DNA from 3 places in the Paenibacillus sp. FSL R5-0407 genome. Region 2 is predicted to be linked to each of the others. Evidence: riboswitches for the same ligand, from Rfam matches in the RefSeq annotation. Region 2 holds a riboswitch; each other region holds the start of a gene.
The links. Region 2 has a riboswitch for cyclic di-AMP ahead of NYE70_RS18300 (3D domain-containing protein). Riboswitches for the same ligand answer to the same signal wherever they lie in the genome.
Positions count from the first base shown of each region.

Region 1 (6,413 bases), 1.3 Mb from region 2:
TTGATTACAATCGCTTTTTACGTACTGATTTTAAACCTCAGCCCCGGAAACATGGACTTCGCGGAAAACTTTGAATTGTCGGCGCCAGGAATGTCCAACGTGATGGTTTCTCATCTATTTCTGGGATTAACCGTCATTCTGATCGGAATCGGCTGGATGCTTTACCGCCGGGCCCCGGTCCGTACTTATTAATCCAAGGAACCGGAAACCGACCCGTAAAATTAAAAGAAGCTGCCAGCAAAAGCCCTAAGGCTTTGCCGCAGCTTCTTTGATTTCGAGGCCAAGCTTTCGCGCCGCCCAGGCTGTCGTGCTCGCCTGAACGATAATCGTAAGCACGATCGCCATGAACGTAATCGCCGCAATGATCTCGGCATGCGGGACGCCCATTCCGACAATCATTCCCGACAACGCAGCCGGTATAACTCCGGTTTCGCGGACCCAGCACATAAACAGCAGCTCCCGCCAGGTCCACTTCACTTTCCGGTCCGGAAGGGCGCACAGCAGGATGGTCAACGGACGGGCTACAAACATAAGCAGCAGCACCGCCCCCAGACTCTGCCACAGGTAATGGCCCAGCGTGCCGAAATTAACCTGACTGCCCAGCAGAACGAAGATCAGCATGCGCATCATCACCGTGATATTTTCCGCAAAAGAGCCGACCTCGATATGTCTTTCCTTCATTGAAAGATTAAAGGTTTCCGCATTACCCCAAATGATCCCGGCCACAAACGTCGCCATAAACCCGCTGACATGCATCAGGTCGGCAATCAAGTAACTCGACAGGGCGCAGACAAGCATTACGATAGTCGTATATTCCCGCAGTACGCCATGCCGCGCATGTCCCGTGAAATAGGCCAGCAGCCCGGAAATGATCAGCCCGATCACAATTCCGCCGAGCGCGGTTTTTACAAAGTCCAAGGTCATCGCGCCAAAATGGAGTTCGCCGCCGCCCGCGACCGCCGCCAACAAAGCAAACGTAAGAATCGAACCCGTTGCATCATTAAATGCCGATTCGCTCTCCACCGTCTCGCGGACACGCTCCTTGATCTTCACCTGTTTGAAGATGGGGATGATCGATGCCGGGTCCGTAGATGCAATGACCGCAGCTGCGAGGAAGGCAAAAATCCAATCCACCCCGAACAGAAAATGCACGCCTGCCCCCACAACCAATACCGAGATGATTACCCCCGGGACGCTAAGCAAGGATAGGGTGATCCAAACCTTACGGAGACCGCTGAGCTTAAGATTCCTGCCGCCATCAAACAGAATGAGCGCCGAACCCAATGTTAAAATGAGCTGATTGATCAGCGAGCCGCTGGATTCATGAATGAGCTTCAAGCCGGGCCCGAGCAGCATGCCGACGGCGATGAATACGGCAACATCGGGCAGCTTGAGCCAAGCGGCTAATTTGCCGGAAACCATGCCGACACTGAGAACAAACAATACTAGGATCAGAAAATGCCGAATTGCTTCCGTTGCAGCAGATTCCATGCAGGTCACACTCCAAGAGCAGAATCACTAAAATGATTAATCATTTATAATAGCTTCGAATTCATCGATGTTTTTCTTTGCCCCGATGATGACCATGATGTCCCCAAGGATTAGATGATCCATTGCCGTCGGTGCAATAATGACGCCGTTCTCCCGGTGGATGGCTACGATGCTGCAGCCGAAACGTGCTCTCGGGTTCAGGTCGCCGACATTTTTTCCGTCCAGGCATTGCGGTACTCTCATTTCGACAAGTCTGTATTCTTTGGAAAGTTCAATGTAATCCAGCAGGTTTGGAGTTACAAGCTGATGGGCGACCCGAACCCCCATATCCCTCTCGGGAAAGATAACCCGGTCGACGCCGAGCTTCTCCAGCGCCCGGCCGTGAAGGACGGAAATCGCCTTGGCTACCACCGTTTTAATCCCAAGGTCTTTGAGAAGGATGGCCGACAGGATGCTCATTTGAATATCATTGCCGATCGCTACGATCCCGCAGTCGAAATTTCGAACGCCCAACGACTTCAGAACTTCTTCATCCGTCGCATCCGCGACGACGGCATGCGTAAGCCGGTCGCTCCATTCCTCGACCACTTCCTCGTTCCTGTCCACGCCCAGAACCTCGTAGCCGAGGTCCATCAGCTCTAGCGCCAGGCTGGAACCGAAACGCCCCAAGCCGATCACTACAAACTGCTGTGTTTTCATCTCACTTTTCCCCTTATCCTATAATCATTTTGCCTTCGGGATGTCTATATAATTCTTTACCCTTCTTCGGCCCGAGCGCATAAGCTAACGTCAGCAGCCCTAACCGTCCGGCAAACATGGTGAAGCTGATAATAATTTTCCCCGCAATCGTCAATTTTCCCGTCAGCCCCATGGAAAGGCCGACCGTACCGAAAGCGGAAGTCGTTTCGAACAAAATGCTCAGGAAGCTGGCATCTTCCGTAGTTGAAAGCACCATCGCCACGGCGATGACCAGGAACAAAGCGAGCATCGTGATCGTGACGGCTTTGAATATCCGCTCCTGGGCCAGCCGGTAACGGAACAACACGAGATCCGAACGGCCGCGGATCATGGAAATGACCGCCCCGACCAGAATCGTGAACGTCGTCGTCTTGATCCCGCCCCCGGTGGAGCTTGGCGATGCCCCGATGAACATCAGGATGATCATAAAGAATTGCGTCGCCTGCCTAAGCCCGCCGATATCCACCGTATTGGCACCCGCCGTTCTCGGCGTAACCGACTGGAAGAACGAGCTCCAGATTTTTCCGCCCCAATCCAGCGGTTGCAAGGTATTGGAGTTGGTGAATTCAAACACGAAAATAACGAGCGCTCCGACCAGAATCAATGTGGCGGTCATGGAGAGAACCACCTTGGAATGAAGCGACAATTTGCGGCGTTGCCGAAACTCGATCAGGTCGGACAAAACGATAAAGCCGAGCCCTCCGGAAACGATCAGGAACATCGTTACGAGATTGACGACCGGATCGTTTACATACTGGGTAAGGCTGCGGTACTCGCCGAACAGGTCAAAACCAGCATTGTTGAACATGGAAACGCCGTGAAAGATACCGAAGAACAGCGCCCGGCCAATCGGCATGTCGAACGACCAGCGGATTGTGAACAGAAGTGCGGCGCAGCTCTCGATAATCAGGGAATACATCAGCACCTTACGGATCAGCCGGACGATCCCTTCCATCGTATTTTGGTTCATCGCCTCCTGGAGCAGAAGCCGGTCTTTCAGCGAAATCTTTCGTTTAAACACCAGAGCGAACAAGGTCGCCATGGTCATGAACCCCAGACCGCCTACCTGGATCAGCAGCATAATGACCACCTGGCCAAATGTTGAGAAATAGGTTCCTGTATCCACTACGACAAGCCCTGTTACACAGGTTGCTGAAGTAGCGGTAAAGAAAGCGTCAATAAAAGGAAGCGACTCTCCCGTACTACTGGAAATCGGCAGCATCAAAAGCAGCGAACCGGCCAAAATAATGAACGCAAAGCCCAACACAAGGACTTGGGGTGGGGAAAATCTGATCCATTTGGAAAGCAACGGGCTCACCTCATTACTCAATTTGGCAAAAAAGAAACAATGAAAAAAAGCACTGGAAATCCAATGCTTTTTGATTGGTCCCTGCTGCAAAGGCCTACGAGGTTAGCTGACGGATTCGGGCTTGCGCGGTCTGCCCTATTCGCTTTTTCACCAGGCGCAATGCAAGTGAAGCAGCGAAATTCACCCCTAAATATCGGTTCCCCCGTTTTCGGTAGAAATTCGGCCAACATATTAAGTTACATTCATTTTCATTTCATTTTCGTCAAATTGGATTATAATCCTTATTCACTTCCATCACAAAGGTTTAATTGGATGAAATAGATCGAAAATGACTTAAAAGAGTTGAAACAGACCGTAAGGTGAATGCTTATCTAAGCCATGCTGGGATTTGCCGTGGTTATTGCGCTTTTACGCGAAACAAGCTTCGTCTCTGGCGAAGAAATCTCCCCTGTGTTATCTTTACTGTGACATGGAAGTACCGAAATCATACAGATTCAACAAAAAATCGTTAAAAGGAGTTTTCGTATGTATTCCGATTTAAAACCGAAGACGCGCGGGATAAAGACCAGGACCTTATGGATACTCGCCGTCATTGGACTCATCGTCTTTATTTTACTCCAGATTGTCCCGACTACCGCTTCCGAAACGCTGCAGGTCGAACAATCGACTCAGCTAATCACGAAGGAGCAGGCAAAGGAAGCCGCCGTCAAATTCGCGGAATCGACGCTCGGATTAACCGGTCCCTTCAACGATGCCCTGGTTACTTACGAGACGCGCGCTGATGTATACGGGTATTTGACCCGGGAAGGTTTAATGGAAGATTACCTTAAAAAGTATGAAAAGCAGTTCCCCTACGACATCTTTCAAGTCCGCATCAATAAGCCAGGCGGGCTGCTCAAAGCCGTAACGGTAGATATCCATATGACCACGGGCAAGGCGGTCGGCTTTAAAGAATACCCCGAAACCGGGTTTCCGGACATCGAGGGATTGGGCGGCGGTTCATCCGAAGCTGATGCCGCTACCTCGGGAGTGCAGGACCTATCGTGGGAAGAAAAGCTGGCGTTAGCCCAACCTTACTTGAAGTCGCTTGGTTACAGCGAAGATATGCAATCTTCCGTGGGCGAAACACCGGATGGTCTGTCTTTAACGCTGGTGGGATATGAAGCGGGGAAATCGAATGCCCAAATCGATATTCATTATTTCGAAGGCCAGGTCTCCGAAATCGATAGTTACTTCTCCGTGCCGCAAAGCCATACCGATTATGTAAAAAGCCAAACCACGCTCGCCAACTGGCTGACCTATGTAGGATATGCCCTATTGACTTTTGTGCTGGGAATTCTCGCGATCGTGTACAGCGCCATGACAAGAGTACATACTTCGTTCAAGCGGGGAATCGTGCTCGCCTCCCTGTACTTCATCATTTCCATGGGTTCTGCGCTTAATATGATGCCTTATTTTGAAAAAGAAGGCTTAAGCGGTGCAATGCTGATCTTCGGGCTTGTATTTCAGGGCGTCGTCACGCTGATTCTGGCCGCCTCCGTCTATTTCTCCCTCGTCGGAGGCGATGGACTCTGGCGCAAGCAGGGGATTAATCTCTGGGCCCGGGCCAAGGAACAGGGTTATGGACGGCATGTAGTAAAATCGATGGCGGACGGATACGCCTGGGCACTTATTCTGCTTGGAGTTCAGTCCGTGATCTTCTTCATTCTGGAAAGAACGATCCACACCTGGTCGACCACGGATGCCTCCCAATCACCGTATAACATGCTCTATCCTGCGCTGCTCCCGCTGCTTGCCTGGGTGGCAGGGATCGGGGAAGAGGCCGTATACCGGCTGTTCGGGATTCCGATGCTGAAGAAAATGTTCCGCAGCACGCTCGTCGCAAGTATCATCACGACGCTGATCTGGGCGTTCGGCCATACGTTGTATCCGATCTACCCGGTCATCTCCCGTCCGATCGAGCTGCTCATTATCGGCCTGTTGTTCAGCTATATTTTCCTGCGCTACGGTTTTATTGCGGTCCTGTTCTCGCACGTCATCTTCGACAGCATCTTAATGTCGCTGAGCATTATGTTTACAGGTGGAACGCTGAATATCACGGCAGGCATTTTCTATATCGTGTTACCGGCGATTGTTGCCTTCGTCATCTACTTGTTCAATCCACCGGGTAAGGAACGCCCTTCAGCACCATTGCCAAAAAAAGAGGAGCCGTTGTTCACGACTCCTCATCATCCCGAAGGGCATCTATAATTTGTTTGGCTAGCTTGTCGCCAATGGAAAGGGGCCGGAAGTCTTCGACTGAGGCCTCTTTCATTTTTTTGAGCGAACCGAAGTGCTTCAGCAGCGCCTTACGACGCTTCTCCCCGATGCCCGGAATCGCATCCAGGCGCGAAGCCACCATCGATTTCGCCCGCTGCTCGCGATGGAACGAAATCGCAAACCGGTGAACCTCGTCCTGAATTCGCTGGAGCAAATAAAACTCCTGGCTGTCGCGAGGCAAATGAACCGGCTCGGGCGGATCGCCCACCATCAGCTGCGCAGTCCGGTGCTTGGCATCCTTGACCAAGCCGCCCACCGGAATGAATAGACCGAGCTCGTTCTCCAGTACGTCGATTGCAGCCGAAATCTGCCCTTTGCCGCCGTCGACGATGATCAGATCAGGCTGAGGCAAGTTCTCCTTCAGCACGCGCTCGTATCTGCGGCGGATGACCTCGCGCATCGTTTCATAATCGTCCGGACCCTGAACGGTCCGGACTTTGTATTTCCGGTAATCCTTCTTGGCCGGTTTGCCGTCGATGAACACAACCATCGCCGAGACCGGATTCGTCCCCTGGATGTTGGAGTTATCAAACGCTTCGATCCGGGATACCCGATC
Region 1 is NZ_JBBPAX010000001.1:2,525,652-2,532,064, forward strand. Features, by position in the region: gene NYE70_RS12200 (hypothetical protein) at 1-192, shown strand, start outside; gene NYE70_RS12205 (cation:proton antiporter) at 247-1,491, opposite strand; gene NYE70_RS12210 (potassium channel family protein) at 1,528-2,190, opposite strand; gene NYE70_RS12215 (TrkH family potassium uptake protein) at 2,204-3,538, opposite strand; cyclic di-AMP (ydaO/yuaA leader) riboswitch at 3,614-3,773, opposite strand; gene NYE70_RS12220 (CPBP family intramembrane glutamic endopeptidase) at 4,064-5,788, shown strand; gene uvrC (excinuclease ABC subunit UvrC) at 5,754-6,413, opposite strand, start outside.
Region 1: it holds a riboswitch for cyclic di-AMP, as region 2 does, so the genes downstream of both, NYE70_RS12215 (TrkH family potassium uptake protein) here and NYE70_RS18300 (3D domain-containing protein) in region 2, are expected to answer to the same signal.

Region 2 (6,413 bases):
GCTCTGTCAGTTCCAGGCGGTCTTTAGTCAGCTGCTGCAGCGATTCGGTAGCCTTGATCCGGGCTCGCTGCGTTTTTTCGCCCGGCGTGTTCGGGCTAACCCCGACCAGATCGGTCAAGGGAGCATCGGCCAGCAGCCGGAACTCCGTTCCTTTGATGATGGCCTGCTCCCGCACTATTTTTTCAATACGAAAGGTAACGTCCCCTCCGTACGATTTACGGACGACCAAGTCTCCCAATTTCGTCAAATCAATCACCTCTAACTCCATCCTATGGGCGAATGAGGGGATTGGTTACAGCTCTACTATTTTAATCCTGCAGCCAACAGCGTATTGCTAAGGTTCGCAAACTCCTGCAAATCCAGCGTTTCAGCGCGTCGGGAAGGCTCAATGCCAGCTTCGCCGAGCAGGGACTCCAGCCTCTCCCGTCCTTCCCCAGGGAAAAAACGGCTCTTAAGATTGTTGGAAATCGTCTTACGTCTTTGAGCAAAGGACGCCTGAACTACCTCAAAGAAAAAGGCCTCATCCTCCACGGATACAGGCGGCGTGCTGCGTACCTTCAAACGAATGACGGCCGATTCCACATTCGGCTGCGGGATAAAGACGGTATGAGGTACCGTGCAGACAAGCTCAGGCTCACTGTAATATTGGACAGCGATGCTGAGGCTTCCGAATGCCTTGCTTCCCGGAGAGGCAGCCATCCGCTCCGCCACTTCCTTCTGGATCATGACCACAATGTTCTCCAACGGAAGGCCCGCCTCCAGCAGGTTCATCAAAATCGGGGTCGTCACGTAGTATGGCAAATTGGCCACCACACTGACGCCGTTACAGCCGCTAAATTCGTTTGCGAACAGCTCTTGCAGATCCAGCTTCAGCACGTCTCCTTGGATCACATGGACGTGCGGATACGGCTCCAGCACCTCTTTCAGGATCGGCAGGAGTCTTTGGTCGATTTCCACGGCGGCTACGCGCCCGGCCGTCTGAGCCAGCTTCTCGGTCAAGGCGCCGATGCCCGGACCGATTTCCAACGCTCCTTTGGACTCGTCCAGGCCGGCCGCGCCGACGATCTTGCCCAGTATATTCTGATCGATCAGAAAGTTCTGACCGAGACTTTTCTTAAATGAAAAACCGTGCCGTTGAATAATTTCCTTCGTCCGGCGCGGTGTAGATACATCTTCTCTCATGGTCATCGGTTATTCGCCTCTTTCATTCTCTTTCTCCAACTCCGCCAGTGCAGCCGCAAACTCCTCCCGGCTAATCCGAAAGATAGCCAGCCGCTTATAAAACTGTTTGCCGTTGCAATACCCTATTCCCAGCCGTTCCCCCATAAAGCGCCGCCGGGCGGCAGCCTCGGGATGTACGATCAGTCCGGCGCCGATCAAATCCTCCCAATCGATTTGGTCCTGCGCGTCTTCCGCCGCTCCTACGACCTCACTGCGGACGCGGGAGAGCGCCTCACGGATCGCTTCCGGCGAAGCATTCTCTACACCGATGTCATCGCCCTTCGTCGCATCCGCCTCCCGCAAGAAAGCGTGCTTGCAGCCCGGCACCCGGTTCGCTACGATTTTGCGGATTCGCTCCCCCGCGTGGTCCGGATCCGTGAAGATGATAATCCCGCGGCGTTCCATCGCGAGCGCGATTTTGCGTAACGTCGCCTCATTGATCGCGGATCCCCCGGTCTCGATGGTGTCGGCTTCAACGGCCCGTTTCACCGCCACGGTATCGTCGCGGCCTTCCACCACAATGACCTCCTTAATCATGTTGCCCCATACCTTTCCGCAATAAAATGGTTGTATTACAACAAAAAGAAGAGGAATTCATCCTCTTCTTATCCGTGTCTTATTCATCATCCTAATAGTATATCATTCCCTGAGCAAAGTAAACGCGCCCGGTTAGTTCAACTCCGGCTTGGTCGGACCGATTACATACACCGTCCGGCCCTTTTTCCGTCCGAAGTTTTTCGCGGATTTCAGGGAGTCGTAATAAACGTCCATCTTGTTGCCTTTGATGGCACCGCCGGTATCTTCGGCCTTACGGAAGCCGATGCCTTCGATATAAACCCACCAGCCCAAAGGTACGACGCTCTTATCGACCGCGATCGTTCTTCCTTCCGTGACTCGGGTACCGGAAGCCGTCTTCGTACCGATCCCGTCTTCTTCGGCGGAATAAGCGGTCAAAGTTACGTTCTTAAGTACTTTTTTATATTTAAACGAGACGCCGCCTTTCGTCGTAAGCCCGCTGATATTCACCGCGTTCGAAGTGCGGGAAATGCTGGCGGACGCAACGGCTGTCGGTTTCTTCGTGCCTACGGCGACTACCTTCGGCGAAGCTGCTTTTTCAACTTCTTTGCCGAGCCATTGCTTTGACACGAATTTTCCGTCCTCATATACCTTTTCGATGTTGTGGACGACTACACCTTCGCTTCCCGGGGCCACTACTTTAGTTTTCCCTTTAAGCAAAGTATTGTCCGATGTTTTCACGACGGTAAAAGGTACGCTTTCTTTGGTCTGTACCTTATGTTTGGTGACACGGACGATTTTAATATCTAAATTCGCCGACACCTTACTGGTCAAAGCCGGAGTGATTTTATCCTCCTGCCCCATAGTAACGCCGAGCTCTTCAATCGTTTCCTGCACACTGTCCTTGGTTGTAAAATGCACTTTGCTCGTGCCGTCCACACTCACGTTTACCGGAACCGCGCGTACAATGACAATCCGGTTGCCATCTTGGATGGAGCTAGCGAGCGGCCGCGATACCGCGTCCTCGGGACCCAACACAATAGACTGTTCTTCCAGTACTTGATTGACCAGCGAATGACGGGTTTCGATTTTTTGACTTTGCCCGTCAACAACCAAGTAAATCTTTTTATTGTTCTGGCTGTAAGACCAAATCAGGATGATGAGTACTACCGCGATGGCCAACAATCCGATAACCGAAATTTGACGTAAATGTTCTTGTTTCCACCGCATTGCGTAAGACATGCTGGATGAGCGCGATTCATGGGATTCCTTTTTGCGGAAAAAGCCCATTTCTTCCGTCCTCCTTACATAGTCCCGCCGTCTAGGTCGATTCATGATACATATGACGTGACTACAATTCATTTTTACGAAATGCATTTTGAATGAGCTGCACTTCGCATCCTGCCCCAGTCTGCCCGGCACCGTCACCTCCTGTTTAACACAGTATGATGACCCTATTACTTTTATTCAAAAACAAAAGAAGCCCAAAGAAAGAGTAAGAGGCTCTCTTTCGTGGCTTCCGAATGTCTTGGTGTAATAGGATGCACGAGTTTGCCCTCTCAATGTACGCTTACGAGGTTAGCTGTCGGGTTAGGACGCGAGAGTGCCGCCCTTCCTCAGTTCATTCGCTCATGGCGCAATGACCTTGAATTCACCCCAATGACCCAAAAAGAAATCAATTACGATCTGGCCGGGCCTTCCCGGCGTGTCGTACTTGGTTCCCCCGTTCCCCACAAGTGGAGATTAAGCGAGACTGGTTCATGGAACCATGTAACCGGAATCGCCAACAGCAAATGAGCGACCCCAAATCGATTACTGAAAAGATTCTATCCTGTTTCGATGCATGTTGTAAAGGACGAATCAACAACGTTTATTTTAATAAATGGTTAAAAAAATGTAATAATCTCTCGCTAATTAGTTAAAGAGCATTAATCTTTCGCGATTGCTTCTTTTTTCACCGCTTTTGCTCCCGATTTCATCGAATTCCAAATCGTTCCAGCGCATTTCGGGTGGTAATTTCAGCGATTTCTTCGAGAGATACCCCTTTTAACTCGGCAGCAGCCTCGGCGACCAAACGGACGTGTCCGGACTCATTTCTTTTCCCACGAAAAGGGTGTGGTGTTAAATAAGGGGAATCCGTTTCGATCAATAATCGGTCCATTGGAGTCTTCGCCAACACCTCTTTGGGCTGCTTTGCATTTTTAAACGTGATCGGTCCGCCAAACGACAAATGGAATCCCAAATCCAGACACATTTTGGCAATTTCCCAGCTTCCCGAATAGGAATGCATGACGCCGCCGATCTCGTTCGCCTTCTCTTCCCGCAGAATGCGGACGACATCTTCATGGGCTTCCCGGTTATGGATACAAATCGGCATTTTCAACTCGCGGGCGAGGCGAATTTGCTTCCGAAAAACCTCATGCTGCACGTCTTTTGGCGAAGTATCCCAGTAATAATCGAGTCCGATTTCGCCGATCGCTACAACCTTCTCATGTTTGCAGAGTTCTGCAATCCAGTCCAAATCCTCTTCCTTCATCGTAATCGCATCCTGCGGGTGCCAGCCGACCGCCGCATAAATGAATTCATACGACTCCGCCAGCTTCATCGTAGTCGGAATGGTCTCGCGGTTAAAACCGATATTGATCATCCGCGTTACCCCTTGTTCCAATGCGCGATGAATCGCTTCCTCACGGTCGCCGTCGAATTGCGGCGCATCCATATGCGTGTGCGTATCAAATAACTCCATGCTGTTACCTCCTTAGGTGTATTCTTATGTGGTTTGCTTAAATATTTCGTGAATATGCTCCGGAAGCCGTTCGATAACCGGCGCAATTTTATTATCGGGATAGTACAAATGATATTTCCCCCGGTGCAGTCCGCTGATGGAACGCACAATGTCCGATACCTCGGAGATTTCCCGGATCTGCTCCTGCCGGTCCAATAGAAGGATGTGCTTGTCCCTAAATTCCCCGTCCGGACGAAACACATCATAAGGCAGATCAGTCGGAAAATCAATTTCCAGATCGTAATCCGGATTGAGTCCGACGTCCTTGAATGCGACGCGGATGTCGTCGATCATTTCCAGATCTAACGATTCCACTTCTACATATTTATACAACTTTCTATCTAAAAATCGAGAACACAGCTCGCTCAGCAGTCCATCGGATTCTCTCTTCCACTGCATAAAGGCAGTCTGCACCAAAGCTTCGTCAAGCAGGAGGTACTCCTGCACGGTCAGATCCCGTTTGAACAATCCCGGTAATGGATCCGGCAAGAACGCAAATTGATGCCCACTCTCGTGAAGTTCCTTAGCCCTGCGGAAAATCTGCCGCAGAATAATTTCCGAACTCCGGGTAACCGGGTGAAAATAAACTTGCCAGTACATTTGATACCTGGACATCAGGTAATCCTCAACCGCATGCATGCCCGACTCCTTGACCACGATCCGCCCCTGAAACGGCCTGAGCATTCTGAGGATCCGGTCCATATCGATCGTTCCGTAATTGACTCCTGTAAAATAGGCATCCCGCAGCAGATAATCCATACGGTCTGCATCAAGCGGGCTGGATACCAAATTTACCACGATCGGGTGCTCATAATCCTTGCGGATGACGGCCGCCACTTTATCCGGAAAATCCTCTCCCAGCCGCCGCAGTACCTCCCCGACTTCCGTATCGCCGAGCACGATTTTACAGGTCCAGTCTTCATGATGCATTTGAAACGCCTGCTCAATCGAATGGGAGAACGGGCCGTGCCCCAAATCGTGAAGTAATGCCGCACAAAGGGTGACGAGTCTTTCTTCCTTCGGCCAATCGGCATAGTCCGCACGTTCGAATTGAGAAATAATCCGCCGCGTAATTTCATAAACGCCTAATGAATGAGAAAACCGGCTGTGTTCTGCCCCATGAAAAGTCAAATACGAGGTGCCGAGCTGCCGAATCCGCCGCAGCCTCTGAAATTCGGACGTATTGATGAGCGCCCAAATGATTTCATCCTGTACATGCACGTAATTATGAACCGGATCCTTAAATACCTTTTCTTCCCGAAGCTGATTATTCATACCAAGGTCCCCTTTCCCTTATCTCAAAAAAAGATTTTGAAAAATAAAGAGAGTTTGTGACTGATATCGTAGGTTTATGTCGAATATTGTCGAATGATGTCTTAATAGGAACTTCCAAAATGTCGAAAGCCAAAAAACCTCGTTTATTCCGGGAAATCGCGATTTTTATGCCCCGTTTAATAATTAAAATTAGAAATAAAAATGAACTCTACCATAAATAGGTTGACTGTTTTGGCAATGGTTGGTATTATAAATATCATAAAAGATAGAAGTTTGTCGAATAATGACACTTTTAAACTATAGCGAGAGGGGCTATCATCGGTTATGATGAAATCAACAGGTATTGTAAGAAAAGTAGACGAATTGGGACGGGTAGTTATTCCTATTGAATTACGCCGTACGCTCGGTATTGGCGAAAAGGATGCCCTCGAAATTTATGTCGATGGTGAACGCATCATGTTGAAAAAATATGAGCCTGCCTGCATCTTCTGCGGCAACGCAGAGAACGTTACTTACTTCAAAGGCAAAATTGTTTGCCATGAATGTCTCACAGAGCTTCCTACCCCTGTGACAAATTAAGATTTATAGTATATAATAGTTTTATTGAAAACTGTTA
Region 2 is NZ_JBBPAX010000001.1:3,856,902-3,863,314, reverse strand. Features, by position in the region: gene yabG (sporulation peptidase YabG) at 1-268, opposite strand, end outside; gene rsmA (16S rRNA (adenine(1518)-N(6)/adenine(1519)-N(6))-dimethyltransferase RsmA) at 304-1,188, opposite strand; gene rnmV (ribonuclease M5) at 1,192-1,758, opposite strand; gene NYE70_RS18300 (3D domain-containing protein) at 1,891-3,027, opposite strand; cyclic di-AMP (ydaO/yuaA leader) riboswitch at 3,289-3,497, opposite strand; gene NYE70_RS18295 (TatD family hydrolase) at 3,713-4,483, opposite strand; gene NYE70_RS18290 (HD domain-containing protein) at 4,508-5,797, opposite strand; gene NYE70_RS18285 (AbrB/MazE/SpoVT family DNA-binding domain-containing protein) at 6,122-6,376, shown strand.

Region 3 (6,413 bases), 2.7 Mb from region 2:
TCCGGTATTCCTCCGTATTGTTCATCCAGATCGTAAAATGCATGTGATCATCCATACGTTCATAGACGATGCAGGGATCATTCGGATTCGCCTGCAGGAAGCGGAATCGCCCATGCCGGAGCGCACCATGCTTTCTGCGGAGCTCGATCATCATTTTGTAAAAATCGTACAGCTCGCGGTCCTGCTTCTTTGGATCCCATTCCATACACTTCCGGCAGTCCGGATCGCCGTTCCCGGTAATCCCCACCTCATCCCCGTAAAAAATGCACGGTGTGCCGATATAGGTAAACAGGAAAACAACACACAGCTTGAGTTTCCGCTTATCCGTACCGACCCGAGTCAACAGGCGGGGGGTATCATGGCTGCACAGCATATTGAATACCACTTCATTCGTCTGCTGCGGATACCGCATAATTAAGGAGCCCATCTCATTGGAGAAATTGTAGCCGTCCATCCCGCCGTTGAAGAACTCCAGCACTTTGTCAGCAAAGGGGTAGTTCATGACGGAGTCAAACTGGTCTCCAAGCAGCCAGTTCAGGGAATCACTCCATACCTCGCCGATAATATAGGCATCCGGATTGGCCTCCTTGACCACCTTGCGGAAGTCGCGCCAGAAATGGTGGTCGACTTCGTTGGCCACGTCCAGCCGCCAGCCATCGAGCTTGATTTCGCGAATCCAATACTCAGCTACGCCAAGCAAGTATTCCTTAACTTCCGGATTTGCGGTGTTGAATTTGGGCATGTTTCCGAAAAAACCGAAGGTATCGTACGTAGGAATTCCATTATGGATCTGAGCCGGAAACTCGTTGATGTGGAACCAGTCGGCATACTTGGAATCCGCGCCGTTCTTAAGCACATCCTGGAAGGGAGGAAATTGTTCGCCGCAGTGATTGAACACGGCGTCGAGCACAACGCGAATGCCACGGTTATGGCATGCTTCCACGACCTGTTTAAGCGTCTCGTTGTCACCGAAATGGGGATCGACCTTTTTGTAATCTACGGTATCGTACTTATGGTTGGAGGGGGATACAAAGAGCGGCGTGAAATAGATCGCATTGATGCCGAGATCGGTCAGGTCGTCCAGATGATCCAGCACGCCTTTTAGATCCCCGCCGAAAAAGTTGTCCGTACCGGGCTGTCCGCCCCAAGGCTGGGTATTCTCCGGGTCGTTGCCGGGATCGCCGTTTGCAAACCGTTCGGGCATAATTTGATAAAACACGGCCTTTTTCGCCCATTCCGGAACCTTAAATACATCGATTTCATGGATATACGGGAATTCATACAATTCGCCGGGCGGAGTCGGGCCTTCATGCTGAATGCCCGTATCCAGCATATACACGGTTTCTGTTCCCGCAGTCAGTTTAAAGGCATAAGACAAACGTTTGAACCGGGGCTTCACGGCCACTTCCCAATAATCGAACATCCGGTCATGGGCAGCTTTTTCCATCGGGATTTCCTGGTACGTTCCATCCCAATCATACTTATCGCCGGTCATCGCAAATACATTTTCCACGTCGTCCCGTTTGGTTCGAACGCGCAAATGTATCGTACTTGTGTCGTAAGCATAGGCCCATTTATCCCTGGGTACATGATATAGCGCTTCTAGCAGCACAGGGGCCACCTCCTTACGTAGCATGAAAATCAACTTAAAAACCGAGCAGGTTTTTCAGCTAATTAATAACCAAATGAGACCCTTTATGAACCATTATTCCCCCACTTAACCCATGTATGTTTCTTTTTGAAGAAGAGTGCGTTAATTAATATTTATTACAAAATTTAATAAAAATACATTTCGTCATTCACTGTGCTGCATATTTGATAGGAGGGCATTCATAAAAGAGTATGAATAAAATTCAAATTAAATGTAAAATTTTATATTAAAATCTTTTGATTGAATACGGTTGGTCTACATATTGAATTGACCATGGTTTTATAAAATTTAACATTTTTATGATTATTATCCGTGAAGTATGAAAAAATGATGAAAATGATAAAAATAGCTTTGCATATATATACAGGTTGATTTATAATTAGCCCAGTAAATCGAATGGTGGTTAATAAAAAAATACCGACGGGAGAGAGACAGATGAGAAAATGGGGTATCTTAATTGTAGCGTTAATTATGGTAACAAGCGTGCTTGCCGCTTGCGGACAAAATAAAAACAATGCGGGCGGAAACACTCCGGCTAATGAAAGTCAAGGATCGGCCAATACCGGTACGGCTTCCAAAAAGCTGATCGTAGGATTGAGCGCGGATTTCCCGCCTTACGAATTTAAAATCAAAAATGAGAATGGTGACAATGAAATCGTCGGTTTCGATGTTGAGATCGCCAAGGAAATCTCGAAGGATCTTGGAGCCGAAGTGGAATTCAAGGATATGCTTTTCGACTCCCTGCTGAATGAATTGGACAGCGGCCGTGTGGACCTCGTCATTTCGGGTCTCAGCCCGAAACCGGAACGCGCGAAGCAAGTCGACTTGTCCCAAATTTATTATAAAGCGGAGCAGTCGGTCGTATCCGCGACCAAGGACAAAGATAAATACAACACAATGGAATCATTGGAAGGTCTGAAGATCGGCGTACAGAAGGGCTCCATTCAAGAAGACATTGCCAAGACGATCACAGGCGCCAAGCTGACTTCTCTTGGAAAAATAAACGATATCATCATGCAACTGAAATCGGGACGCGTTGATGTGGCGATTATCGAAGGCCCTGTGGCCGAATCTTTCGTCAAGAACGTAGAAGGCATCAGCATTACGGACGCCAAACCGGTAACCGAGGACGAAGGCTATGTCGTCGGCGTGAAGAAAGGCAACAAGGAAATGCTTGACCAGGTCAACGCCACATTGGATCGTCTGATCGGAGACGGTTCGATCGATAAGTTCGTTACCGAAGCAAGCGCACTTGCTGAAAAATAACCGGTGACCGATTTGCAGAAAATAGCGGAGCCTATTCGCTATTTTCTGTTTTTTTGTCAAGGCTTTTGAGGTAAAATAGGAGGAATGATTGGGACATGGAGCTTTTTACAATGTTTTGGGAGTACCGCAGCTATTTTTTGACCGGTCTGCAGTATACGCTGCTACTGGCGGCTCTGGGGGTTCTTTGCGGTTTTATTTTGGGCCTGCTTGTTACGCTCTTGCGGATGGCCCCGTGGAGAATTGTCCGGTTTATCGGCCATGCTTGGGTTGAATTTTTACGGGGAACGCCGATGTTGGTCCAGCTCTTAATAATTCATTACGGTTTTTCGACGGCGTTCAATGTCAACTTCTCCCCGATTGAATCCGGAGCGATCACGCTTTCGATCAACAGCTCGGCCTACCTTGCGGAAATATTCCGTGCCGGGATCCAGGGCGTAGACCGGGGGCAAGGAGAAGCAGCTCGGTCCCTAGGCATGAATCGCTGGATGTCCTTGCGTTTTATCATTATTCCGCAGGCGATCAAGTCGGTGCTGCCCGCAATCGGGAATGAGTTTATTACGATTATTAAGGAATCTTCGATCGTATCCTTTATCGGTATTACGGAGCTGATGTTCCAGTCCGGTGCTGTGGTCACGATCACTTACGACGGCATGACGCCGTATCTGATTGTAGCGGTTATGTACTTTATTCTGACATTCACACTGTCCCGTATTTTGGGTCTGTTCGAAAGGAAGTTGAAAGCCAGTGATCACCGTTAAAAATTTGCATAAAAAGTTCGGCCAGCTTCACATTTTGAAGGGGATCGACCTGGAAATCGCCAAAGGAGAGGTCGTCGTTGTGATCGGCCCCAGCGGCTCGGGGAAGAGTACCTTTCTCCGCTGTTTGAATCTGCTGGAGGAACCAACCGAGGGCGAGATCACTTTCGAAGGGGAATCCATTACCGGAAAACGCCACAATATCAACAAAACCCGCGAAAAAATGGGAATGGTATTCCAACAGTTTAATTTGTTTCCGCATAAAAATGTGATCGATAATATCACTATGGCTCCCATCCGTGTAAAAAAAATCGAAAAGAACAAAGCGGAAGCTTTGGCCATGGACCTGCTGCGCACGGTCGGACTGGAAGACAAGCGGGACGCTTATCCTTCCCAGCTGTCGGGCGGACAGAAGCAGCGGATCGCGATTGCTCGCGCGCTCGCTATGGAGCCGCATGTGATGCTGTTCGATGAGCCGACCTCCGCGCTTGATCCGGAGATGGTCGGAGAGGTGCTGGACGTGATGAAGAACCTAGCCGACAAGGGGATGACGATGGTCATCGTCACGCATGAAATGGGCTTTGCCCGCGAAGTTGGGGACCGGATTCTGTTTATGGATCAGGGTGTCATTATGGAGCAAGGGACTCCGCAGGAGGTCTTCGGTTCGCCGAAGAATCAGCGGACCAAGGATTTTCTCAGTAAAGTGCTGTAACTTAACTCTATAACATGAATGAACCGCCGGAGAACGCTCCGGCGGTTTTTTTTGAGTTCGATCGCTTTTACAGAATTGTAATCACATCATCGGTGAAAATAGTCTGATTGGCTGCTGCTTAACGCATCATGGAAACATTTGCTTGCCCTATTGGTTACAAAATTGTGATATATTGATTAGGCCAAAACCTGCCAGCGCAGGTGCGGGGGACGATTTTCCGATTAGCTGTACCCGTCCAATGACGAGAACATGGCTATCTTGGGGTGAAGCGAAGTAAATGCGCAGGGGCCTATCCTTTTTTCCCTAACCCGACAACTAACTCCGCAGGCGATAGTAGAAGGAGGACATCATGAATAAGCATACTAAATTAGCACGCGCCGTTAAGGCGACAATTATTGCAGTCGGATTGGCAGGAGCTTTGCAGTCGGTACCTGTCCATGCGGATTCGATACATAAAGCGAAGGAAGGAGACACCTTTTACCTTCTGGCTAAACAATACGGCGTGGATATGAACAAGCTGATTACAGCGAATCCATCCATCAAAGCATCGAATATTTACGGCGGCCTGGATATCGTTATCCCTGGAGAAGGATCCAAAGCCCTTATGTCAACAGCTTCTGCAAGCGCAAAGGAAAACATAATTCCTCAGCCGTTATCAGCCGTAAAAGTCTCAAGTGCGGATAAGACCGTAGAGGCTTGGGGCAAGAATTTCTCTTACTCCAAAACCGTGGAGGTTAAGGCTACGGCATATTCTTCCGCAGCGAGCGAGAACGGAAAGTGGGGAGCCGTTGATTACTTCGGCAAACCGTTGCAGTTGGGGACGATCGCCGTTGACCCGAAAGTAATTCCTATGGGCACTAAAGTGCTTGTTACGGGACATAGCCATTCCAATCTGCCGAAAAACGCCTTCGTTGCGACCGCAACCGATCAGGGCAGCGCGATCAAAGGGAACCGCATTGATATATTCATTCCGGGCAGCCCGCAAACCGTTAATGAGTTCGGATTTCAGGACGTTAAATTGTATATTTTAGATAAATAATTGAATGCGGCAGCTCCCAAGGGAGCTGCTTTTTTAATTCCTACTCTCCGTTATTTGTACTTCTTCGTTTGCAGAAGCTCGGGAAGAGTCACAAAGTGATAGCCTTTTGCTTTCAACGTCTGAATGATCTCAGGCAGCGCCTGAATCGTTCCGGATAAATCCGACCCCGTTCCCCCTCCGGCATGCTGCAATACAATAGAACCCGGGCCTGCGGCCTTGAGGACGTTCTGTTTCACCTTCTCCGAATCGAGTCCTTTCCAATCCAGCGAATCGACATTCCAGTTCACGATAATATAACCGCTTTTCTTGGCCCACTTAACTTGTTCCTCGTTAATTTCTCCATATGGCGGGCGTATCAACTTGGGCCGATAACCAACGAGATTAGCGATAATATTCTCGGTTCGCAAAATTTCGTTTTGAAACTGACTTCGCGAGCGGTTTTTGAACAAAGCATGGCTAAAGGAATGGTTGCCGATGATGTGGCCGTCCCGGTGAATGGCCCTCAGCAGCTCCGGATGCTTCTTCGCCCGGTGCCCGACGACGAAAAAAGTCGCTTTGACTCCTTCTTTGCGAAGTGCAGCCAATACCTGGGGCGTAAACCGCGGATCGGGCACATCGTCAAAAGTCAGGGCGATCTGTTTCACTTCTGGACCGCGGAATTTAAAGGTTTCGGAATATTTTCGCCGAAGCTCTCCCAGATTTAAGGGCTTTGCGGAAGCAGGTGCGGTATCCAATGAATCAGTATCCTCTGTTAAGGGGCCTTTCGTAGTAAACGCATTGGAGGAGTCGGGGAATAAGCAGAGGATACAGCAAAACAAAGCCGTCATGACGGCGCAGATTCCAGCGGAGATCATCCGCCGTTTGGTCGATCTAGACATAGCAAATCCTCTCCTTTTACCCGGAAACCGTATTATAAATTGGTATGCCCAGGAAACTGGCTAATTATGTGTATTATGCAAATGTGAGGTTTATCACAGACTCGGATAGCTG
Region 3 is NZ_JBBPAX010000001.1:1,128,177-1,134,589, reverse strand. Features, by position in the region: gene NYE70_RS05510 (alpha-glycosidase) at 1-1,612, opposite strand, end outside; gene NYE70_RS05505 (transporter substrate-binding domain-containing protein) at 2,087-2,917, shown strand; gene NYE70_RS05500 (amino acid ABC transporter permease) at 3,013-3,675, shown strand; gene NYE70_RS05495 (amino acid ABC transporter ATP-binding protein) at 3,662-4,384, shown strand; cyclic di-AMP (ydaO/yuaA leader) riboswitch at 4,554-4,729, shown strand; gene NYE70_RS05490 (3D domain-containing protein) at 4,734-5,423, shown strand; gene NYE70_RS05485 (polysaccharide deacetylase family protein) at 5,474-6,301, opposite strand.
Region 3: it holds a riboswitch for cyclic di-AMP, as region 2 does, so the genes downstream of both, NYE70_RS05490 (3D domain-containing protein) here and NYE70_RS18300 (3D domain-containing protein) in region 2, are expected to answer to the same signal.